Regions from separate parts of the Niveispirillum sp. CC-CTL257 genome, predicted to be linked through region 1. Evidence: riboswitches for the same ligand, from Rfam matches in the RefSeq annotation. Region 1 holds a riboswitch; the other holds the start of a gene.
The links. A riboswitch is a leader RNA that binds a small molecule or an ion and turns the genes downstream of it on or off. The one in region 1 is predicted to bind thiamine pyrophosphate.
Positions count from the first base shown of each region.

Region 1 (5,021 bases):
ATCCAGGACCACGGGCACGCTGCTGTTCCGGCAGATCGTCTCGATATTATACGGGTTCAGAATGCCCAGGCCCGTGCCGATGGGCGCCCCCAGCGGCATGACGGCGGCACAGCCGACATCGGCCAGCCTGCGGCAGACGATGGGATCGTCGGTGCAATAGGGCAGGACCACGAACCCATCGCGCATAAGCTCATCCGCCGCGCGCAGCAGCTGTTCCACGTCGGGATACAGCGTCTCCCGATCGCCGATCAGTTCCAGCTTGATCCAGTTGGTGTCCATGGCTTCGCGCGCCAGTTGCGCGGTCAGGACGGCGTCCTTCACCGTGGAACAGCCGGCGGTATTGGGCAGCAGCCAGACCTTCCCCGCCACCAGATCCAGCAGCCCCTCCCCATAGCCCGTAAGGTCAGAGCGGCGGACGGAGACGGTGAGGATTTCAGCGCCTGACGCTGCCAGACTGTCCAGGAACACCTGCTGGTTGGGATAGCCGGCGGAACCCAGGAACAGCCGGGACCGGAAGCTTTTGCCCGCGATCTTCAGCGGATCATTCATCTCAACCACCTTGCAGGACCTTGACGATTTCCACCCGGTCACCGGGGGAAAGGATGGTATCGGCCCAGCGCCCGCGCGGGACCACGGTATCGTTGAGGGCAACGGCAATGCCGCGCGCACCCGGATCAATCCCTTCCACCGCCATCACGGCGGTCAGGGCGTAGTTGTCCGGTTCCAGGTTCTTGCCATTCACGCTGATCATTGCACGTTCCCCCTATGCGGCACGCGCCGCATCGAAACGGCCAGCCCCGAACGGGGCGATATGCGGATCGACACGCCCGGTCAAGACCAGATCGGCGATGGCGTCCGCGGTGATGGGGGCCAGAAGGATGCCGTTGCGATGGTGGCCCGTGGCCAGCACCAGCCCCTCCAGACCTGCCGCCGGCCCCAGGATGGGCGCATCGTCGCGGCAGCCGGGCCGGTGGCCTACCCACATTTCCCTTACCGGCAGTTCCTCCACCCCCGGCAGGGCCCGCCAGGCGGCGTCCAGCAGGGCCAGAACCCCGCCTGCGGTCATCTGTGTGTCAAAGCCCTTTTCCTCTGTCGTCGCCCCGATGATCAGGGTGCCATCGGTGCGCGGCACCAGATAACATTTGGGCGCCCACACGACATGGGACAACAGCGGGTTTGCCGGGTCCATGGCCAGCGACATCATCTGGCCCTTCACGGGCCGCACGGGCGGCGGGTTGGCCTGTCCGGGGACAAGGCGCGACCAGGCCCCTGCCGCCAGCACGACCGTATCGGCAGTGACGGTACGCTCACCCAGGACCACACCCGTCACCCGTCCGCCCTGCACATCCAGGGCTGTGACATCCACGCCCTCATGCAGGCGGGCACCTGTGCGTTCCAGCGCCACGCGCAGCGCGGCGGCGACCAGCCGGTTATCCACCTGCCCGTCCTTGGCGCTGAACACGCCGGCGGCCGTGCGTGGGTTCAGGAAGGGTTCCTTCTCCTTGGCCGCCGCCCCCGACAGCCAGACAAGGTCCAGACCCAGCCCGCGCTGGAACTCATAGTTGGACCGCAACAGCTCCACCTCGTCCCGCGTGCTGGCCACGACCAGCGTCCCTTCACTGCGTAGGCCCACGGGCAGGCCGGTCAGCGCCTCCAGCTCAGCCGCGAAGCCCGGCCAGCGGGCCTGGCTTTCCAGGCAGAGCGGCAGCAGGCGCTGCTCCCCCGGCTCCGCCTCGACCCCGGCGGCCAGCATGCCGGCGGCGGCCCGTGTGGCCCCCTGACCGGCACTGGCACGGTCGAAGATATCGACAGACGCCCCGGCCTGGGCCAGACGCCAGCCGATGGCCATGCCGATGATGCCGCCGCCGATGATGGCGACGCGCGGTCTGTCAGGTTTGTGCAGCAAACTCATTTTCGCCTTCTCCCTTCGCCGGCATGACCCGGATCAGGTTCGATGGGTGTGATCTCAGCCACCCGTTTCTGGAACAGGCGGCACCCCAGGGTCCATGCGCTATGTCATGGGCCTGTCACGTTCGGAATGCAAGTGGATGGGCGCTGCCATAACAATCTCCCCTGATCGTAACCGATCAAGGGAGATTTCATGTTCCCTCATGCGCCGGGCTGGCGGTCGCCAGCCTCCGATCTGCCAAGCGTCAAACCCTTGGCAGATCGGTATCAACTCCGCCCCGCCGGGATCGCGCTTGACCATTGGCGGCGCTGGGCATATTTGCCCCCATGGGGACAGTCCCGTCCCGCCCCTTCTGCCCGGACCCCGCACCCATGTCGCTGCTGCCCATCCTCACCATCCCCGACACCCGCCTGAAGGCGAAGTGCAAGCCCTTGACCAATGTTGATGGCCGCGTGGCGACGCTGATGGATGACATGCTGGAGACCATGTACAAGGCCCCTGGCATCGGACTGGCGGCACCGCAGATCGGCCTGCTGGAACGGGTCATCGTCGTGGACGTGTCGGAGAATCGCAGCGACGCGCTAGCCATGGTCAATCCGGAACTGATCTGGACGTCGGACGAGCAGGCCATCACCCAGGAAGGTTGCCTGTCCATCCCGGAGATCTATGCCGAGGTGACGCGGCCCAAGATGGTGCGCGTGCGCTATGTCGACCGGGGCGGCGAGGTGCGGGAAATGGATGCCGACGGCCTGCTGGCCACCTGCATCCAGCATGAGATCGACCACCTGAACGGCGTGCTGTTCATCGACCATCTGTCGTCGCTGAAGCGCAACATGCTGCTGCGCAAGTATAACAAGGCGAAGAAGTAACGCCTCCGCCTGCCCCCTTCTGAAAGGTGCCCCATGCCGCTGCGTCTCGCCTTCATGGGCACGCCGGATTTTTCCGTCTCCATCCTGGATGCGCTGGTTGCATCCGGGCATGAGGTCGTCTGCGTCTACAGCCAGCCGCCGCGCCCTGCCGGTCGGGGGCAGCAGCTACAGGCCAGCCCCGTGCATCGCCGGGCAGAAGCCCTGGGCATCCCCGTCCGCACGCCGAAAAGCCTGCGCAAGGCAGAGGAACAGGCGGAATTCGCGGCCCTGAACCTTGATTGCGCCATCGTTGCCGCCTATGGTCTGATCCTGCCGCAGGCCATCCTGGATGCGCCGCGCCTGGGCTGCGTCAATGTCCATGCCAGCCTGCTGCCGCGCTGGCGCGGGGCGGCCCCGATCCAGCGGTCGATCCTGGCCGGGGATGCACAGACCGGCGTGACCATCATGCAGATGGATGCCGGGCTGGATACCGGTGCCATGCTGCTGAAGGATGCGCTGCCCATCACGGCGCGGATGAATGCCGCCGATCTGCATGACGCGCTGGCCGCCATGGGCGCACGCCTGATGGTGCAGGCGCTGCCCGGCATCGCCGATGGCACCCTGACGCCCGTGCCGCAGCCGGAAGCAGGCGTGACCTATGCCGCCAAGCTGTCCAAGGAAGAAGGACGGCTGGACCTGACCCGCCCGGCGGTGGAACTGGACCGGCAGGTGCGCGGCCTGACCCCCTGGCCCGGCACCTGGATCGATCTGGCCAATGGCGAGAAGCTGAAAGTGCTGGAGGCGACGGCGGTGGACGGGTCGGGTGAGCCGGGAACCCTTCTAGACGCCGCCCCCACCCTGGCATGTGGTCAGGGCGCCCTGCGCCTGATCCGGGTGCAGCGGGCGGGCAAGGGACCGGTCGATGGTGCCGCCTTCCTGCGCGGTTTCCCGCATCAGATGGGGCAAAAGATTACAGCGTAGGTTGATACGGGCGGCCCCACGTCCCTGTCGCCAGGGTTTCATACCCATGCTAGAATTCTTCTAAACAAGGACCTTCCCCCCGCCCTTGGCAGAGGACGGGGGAAGGTCCATTGGCGGCCGGGTGTTCCGACCGTCCCTGACATGTTGGCGGGCCGACGATAACAAAGGCGGAGGAAACCCCATGTCCAACCCAGGCAACCCGGCCAATCCCGGCACGCCACCCGATTTCTTCACGCGTTTCCCCATGCAGGAGGTAACCAGTGCCGCGCTGGACGCCGTGCTGGCGGAGGAGGGGGCCCCGCCGCTGACCATCCTGTTCCTGTGGGGGCGCGACTGTCCCAATTGCGACATTGCCAAACATGCCATCCTGTCCGCCCCGCCGCGCTTCATCTGGCCGGAGGTGCGGTGGCTGCATGACAATGTCTATGACGACATGGAGATGGCGAACCGGTTCAGCCTGCATGGCATCCCCGTCTTCTTCGTGTTCCGGGGCAAGCGGTTGATCGGCAAGATGACCAGCTGGCCCGGTATCGGCGATTTCACCAATGTCATCGCCGGCCAGATCGCCGCCTTGCCGGGATATCACCCGCCGTCGGGCCGCCCGAAACTGACCCTGGTGAAGGGCTGAAAATTTTCCGGCGGTGTCATGTCGGGATCGCGGCCCCTGTCCCGTCCTTGGGCTATCGGGACAGGCAAGAGACCTGCCCCCGGCTTGCGAACCCCAAGGAGATGACAATGCGCGTGATGGTGATCGTGAAGGCCACGGAAGACAGCGAGCAGGCGCGGATGCCGTCCATGGAACTGCTGACTGCCATGGGTGCCTTTAACGAGGAACTGATCAAGGCCGGCATCATGCTGGCGGGTGATGGGGTGAAGCCCACCGCCGCCGGTTATCGCATTGCCTTTGATGGCGAGGACCGCACGGTGCGGCCCGGCCCGTTCGGCCCGGCGTCCGAACAGCTGGCCGGTTTCTGGATCTGGCAGGTGAGAGACATGGAAGAGGCGTTAGCCTGGGCCAAGCGCTGCCCCAACCCGATGCCGGGCCCCAGCGAACTGGAAATCCGCCCCCTCTATGAGGAATCGGATTTCATGTAATACCAATCCGCCGAAGGTTTGACCTTCGGCGGATTGGAGGCTGGCGACTGCCAGCCCGGCGCTCGTGCGCCGTGAAGCCAAGCTGCCGGATGGCAGCGCCCGGCGACTGAGGGCCGCCTTGATACTGACCATCGGTCAGTATCAAGGCGGATTGGTATAATGGGGCCGGGTCACGGACCGGGGTTACT
Region 1 is NZ_JCAJXE010000001.1:3,462,831-3,467,851, reverse strand. Features, by position in the region: gene ABC729_RS16380 (thiazole synthase) at 1-549, opposite strand, end outside; gene thiS (sulfur carrier protein ThiS) at 551-751, opposite strand; gene thiO (glycine oxidase ThiO) at 764-1,912, opposite strand; TPP riboswitch at 1,905-2,010, opposite strand; gene def (peptide deformylase) at 2,281-2,778, shown strand; gene fmt (methionyl-tRNA formyltransferase) at 2,812-3,738, shown strand; gene ABC729_RS16355 (YbbN family protein) at 3,920-4,366, shown strand; gene ABC729_RS16350 (YciI family protein) at 4,474-4,833, shown strand; gene ABC729_RS16345 (hypothetical protein) at 5,017-5,021, opposite strand, start outside.

Region 2 (5,021 bases), 2.1 Mb from region 1:
CCTCGGCACCATACCGGTCCAACTGCGCCATCAGATCAGCCGCAAGGGCCCGCACATCCAGGCCCTTGGGCGCCGGGAAGCGGGCCTGTTTAGTGGACAGCAACGCCCCTTGGCCGTGGTCGTGCCCAGGAATTCCAGATCGGACGGGGCGGCGGCTTGGGGCATGGCGGGGTCCAGCGGCATGGTGGCTTCCATCTTCTACGGAATGACCGCATTCTGTTGCGGCGCAGCGTCAAAGGGTGCGGTAATTCCGTTACAACTGTCAACGCCGAAAGGGGTATGGCGGACATAATCGATCCGCATTGCCCCCCAGGATTGAAGCGATAGATTAAAGGAGACCAGCTTCTCAGGCGATAGATTACTTGTAACGTCGTTCGCTTACATGTTGGATTGGGACAAGGGTGTTGCGCATGCACAGCAGTCCGGGGGACAGCACGCAGAGTGTCGGAGAGGGGGCCCAGCAACGGGCCATCGCCCTGCTGGACGACGCGTCAACCCATGGGCTGCCGCCCGGCGGCACCGTTGATCGCATCGACACGCATGCCGCCCGCATCTTCATGGCCGGCGACCGCGCCTTCAAGATGAAGCGTGCCGTCACCTACCCTTTCTTCGACTATGCCAGCCTGTCGCAACGCCTGGACGCGTGCGAGGCGGAACTGGTCCTGAACCGGCGGACGGCACCCGACCTTTATCGCGGCGTTGGCGGTCTGGTGCAGGGTGAAGATGGTCGGGTGCGGCTGGTTGAACAGGCACCGGTGGCCACCGATGGCGGGCCGGACCCGTCGGTGCTGGAATATCTGGTGACCATGGGCCGGTTCCCGCAATCGGCCCTGCTGGACAGCATGGCGGCGGCGGGCACCCTGTCGCCCGCCATCATGCGTGACCTCGCCACCATCATCGCGGAATTCCACGACGCCGCCGAACCCAGGACGAATGCGCCCGGTGCCGAGGAAATGGCCGATCTGGCCCGCACCAACATACGGGAGATGCGCAAGCATGCCCTGTTCGATGCCGCCGCCATCGACCGGTTGGAACGCGCGGGGGAGGCGGCGCTGGCGGCGGGTGCCGACCTGATCAACCGCCGCCGCGATGCCGGCTATATCCGCCACTGCCACGGCGATCTGCATCTACGCAACATCGTCATGCTGGACGGGCGGCCCGTGCCCTTCGACTGCGTCGAATTCGGCGACCGGATCGCGGTGACCGATGTTCTCTATGATCTGGCCTTCCTGCTGATGGATCTGGAACATCGCCGCCTGCGCGCCCATGCCAATATCCTGTTCAACCGCTATCTGGATTTGACGGGCGATCTGTCGGGCCTGTCGCTGCTGCCATTGTTCATGTCGGTGCGGGCCGGCATCCGCGCGCATCTGACGGCATCCGCCGCCGCCGGACAGGGGGACGCGGACAAGGCCGCCGCCATGCGGGCGGAGGCACAATCCTATCTGGTGCTGGCCAACCGCCTGCTGTCGCCGCCGCCAGCACAGTTGCTGGCCATTGGTGGTCTGTCGGGTACGGGCAAGACCACCCTGGCCCGCGCACTGGCCCCCTCTCTGGGGCCGGCACCGGGGGCCGTCATCCTGCGATCCGATGCCTTGCGCAAGCTACTGGCCGGTGTGGCGGAGGAAGAGGCACTGCCCGACCGTTTCTATGGCCCCGACCATTCCGCCCGCACCTATGCCGAACTGGCGGGTCGCGCCGGACTGGTGCTGGACGGGCATCACGCCGTCATCTGCGACGCCGTCTATGCCAATGCGGCGCAGCGGCAGACGGTGGAACAGGTCGCGCGGGAGGCCGGCGTCGCCTTTGCCGGCCTATGGCTGGTGGCCGATCAGGCCGTGACCCTGGCCCGCGTGGCGCGGCGGCGGGGCGACGCATCGGACGCCACCGCCGCCATTGTCCGCCGACAGGCCGCCTATGACCTGGGCGAGATGCGATGGGAAGTGATCCCCGCCAGCGGTGACGCCGATGAGACAACGGCCATCGCCCGGCGACAGATCGCGCGCTGAGCCGATATCTAGGCCTTGCAGCCCCCGCCCCGCTTTGCCATAACCGACCCACCTCACTGGGGGGAGCCGATGGTCGGCTGAGAGGTCCTGCACGGGACGACCCCTGGAACCTGATCCGGCTGATACCGGCGTAGGGACAGTGATCCATGACCCATGTACCGGGGCGCGCCGCCGCTCCGCCCGCCCCCGCCATCCATCTGTCCGACGCCGCCATCGGCTTTGGCGGAAGGCTGCTGTTCGGCGGGCTGGACATGGTGGCACCGGCAGGGCAGACCACCTGTCTGCTGGGTCCCAGCGGGGTTGGCAAATCCAGCCTTCTGCGCCTGATCGCCGGCCTGCTGCCGGGTCGGGGGACGGTCACCGCCGATGATGGCCTGCCCTTGAAGGGCCGTTTCGCCTGGATGGGACAGCAGGATTTGCTGCTGCCCTGGGCCAGCGTTCTGGACAATGTCATCCTGGGCGCAAAGCTGCGCGGCGGCAAGGTGGGGCCGGAGGTACGCGACCGCGCCATGTCCCTGCTGGACGCGGTGGGTCTGGCTGACCGCCACGGCTGCCGGCCCGACGCCCTGTCCGGCGGCATGCGGCAACGTGCGGCCCTGGCCCGCACCCTGTTCGAGGATCGGCCCATCGTCCTGATGGATGAACCATTCTCGGCCCTGGATGCCATCACCCGCCTGGATATGCAGGATCTGGCCGCGCGTCTGCTGTCGGGCCGCACCGTCATCATGGTCACGCATGACCCGCTGGAGGCGCTGCGTCTGGGTCATCAGGTCCAGGTGTTGGGCGGCAGCCCCGCCCGCCTGTCCCCGCCCCTGACCCCATTGGGCGACACGCCGCGCCCCCCGGATCAGCCCGACCTGCTGACCCTGCAGGGACAATTGCTGCGGCACCTGCGTGGTGGGGGATTGGCATGAGGGGCGCTCGTTTCGTTCGCGGAATGGTGACCCTGGCGGGTCTGATCATCGCCTGGGCTTTGCTGGTGCGGCTGGCTGACCTTCCCCATTATATAATTCCGGGTCCGGAACGGGTGGCGTTGCGCCTTGTCGATGATTGGGCGCTGCTAGCCGAACATGCAGGCTATACGCTGCTGGAAATCGTGCTGGGCCTGATCCTGGGTACGGTGTGCGGCGGGCTGGCGGCCCTCGCCCTGACGGCATCCGCCGCTGCCCGACGCTGGCTGCTGCCGCTGCTGCTGGCCAGTCAGGCGGTGCCCGTCTTTGCCATCGCCCCCCTGCTGGTGCTGTGGCTGGGCTACGGTTTGGCGTCCAAGGTGGCGATGGCAACCTTGATCATCTTCTTCCCCGTGACGGCCAGCTTCTTTGACGGGTTGCGGCGCACCGATCCCGGCTGGCTGGACCTGGCCCGCACCATGGGGGCCGGTCCGTGGGCCATCCTGCGCCATATCCGCATGCCGGCGGCATTGCCCGCCCTCGGTTCCGGTCTGCGCATGGCCGCCGCCGTGGCCCCCATTGGGGCCGTGGTGGGGGAATGGGTGGGGGCGTCGGCGGGGCTGGGCTATCTGATGCTGCATGCCACCGCACGGGTACAGACGGACCTGACCTTTGCCGCCCTTTTCATTCTGGCGCTGCTAGCTGTGGGCCTGTGGCTGCTGGTTGATCTTATCGTTCGCCGGGCTCTGCCCTGGCTTCCCGACAGCGTGATGAACAAGGAAGTAACACAATGAAGATGCGTTGGATGCGCGCGATGGCCGTTGCCGCCGCCATGACCGCCAGTGCCGCAGGCACCCTGCCCGCCCTGGCGCAGGACAAGATGACCGTGCTGCTTGACTGGTTCGTGAACCCGGACCATGGCCCGCTCTATGTCGCGCAGGAAAAGGGCTACTTCAAGGATGAAGGTCTGGCGGTGGAAATGATCGCGCCCGCCGATCCCAACGACCCGCCGCGTCTGGTCGCCGCCGGTCAGGGCGATATCGCCGTCTCCTATCAGCCGCAATTGCATTTGCAGGTCGATGCCGGCCTGCCCGTGGTCCGCGTCGGCACCCTGGTCGCCACGCCGCTGAATACCGTCATCGTGCTGAAGGACGGCCCCATCAAGTCCCTCAAGGACCTGAAGGGCAAGAAGATCGGCTTCTCCGTCGGCGGGTTTGAGGATGCGTTGCTGGGTACCATGCTGGAAAAGCACGGCTTGTCCCTGAAGGACGTGACCCTGATCAACGTGAATTTCTCCCTGTCGCCAGCCCTGTTCGCGGGTCAGGTGGATGCCATTGTCGGCGGCTATCGCAATTTCGAGCTGAACCAGATGGCGATTGAAAAGAAGGAAGGCCGCGCCTTCTTCCCCGAAGAAGAAGGGGTGCCCGCCTATGATGAACTGATCTTCATCACAGCCAAGAACAACGCCAACGACCCGCGCATCGGCCGTTTCCTGAACGCGGTTGAGCGCGGTACGCAGTTCCTGATCAATCATCCGGAAGAGGCCTGGTCCCTGTTCATCAAGGGCCGCAAGGACCTGGACACGGAGCTGAATAAACGCGCCTGGAAGGACAGCATCGCGCGCTTCGCCCACAGCCCCCGTGCGCTGGACAATGCCCGTTACGACCGCTTTGCACAGTTCCTGAAGGCGCGCGGCCTGATCAAGACCACGCCGGATGTCGCGACCTATGCGGTGGAGGTGAAGTAACCTCCCCCGCTTGACAGGGCCGGTCCGGAACACGCAAGACAGGGGGAAAGCCCTGTCCGCCTGTTCCGGCAGCCACCCCAGACGCAGAGCATCCTCATGGCGCTGACCGATCCCCGCCTTCTCTATATCGACCTGATGAAGCGGGTTCTGACGGGCTTGATTTATGAGGATCCGGGCATCGGCCCCTTCGCGCAGCCCTTCAGGCCCTTCGCCCGGCAAATGGGCCATGACTGGCCGATGCAGGCCCATACGATGATTGGCGAGAAGCGGATGGACAATCTGCGCGACGCCGTCATCCATGTGTTGAGCGAGAATATCCCAGGCGACCTCATCGAAACCGGCGTCTGGCGCGGCGGGGCCTGCATCTTCATGCGC
Region 2 is NZ_JCAJXE010000001.1:1,369,210-1,374,230, forward strand. Features, by position in the region: gene ABC729_RS06520 (phosphoenolpyruvate carboxylase) at 1-103, opposite strand, end outside; gene ABC729_RS06525 (bifunctional aminoglycoside phosphotransferase/ATP-binding protein) at 411-2,009, shown strand; TPP riboswitch at 2,059-2,163, shown strand; gene ABC729_RS06530 (ABC transporter ATP-binding protein) at 2,156-2,923, shown strand; gene ABC729_RS06535 (ABC transporter permease) at 2,920-3,693, shown strand; gene ABC729_RS06540 (ABC transporter substrate-binding protein) at 3,696-4,646, shown strand; gene ABC729_RS06545 (TylF/MycF family methyltransferase) at 4,743-5,021, shown strand, end outside.
Region 2: linked by a shared signal. The riboswitch ahead of ABC729_RS06530 (ABC transporter ATP-binding protein) and the one ahead of thiO (glycine oxidase ThiO) in region 1 are both predicted to bind thiamine pyrophosphate.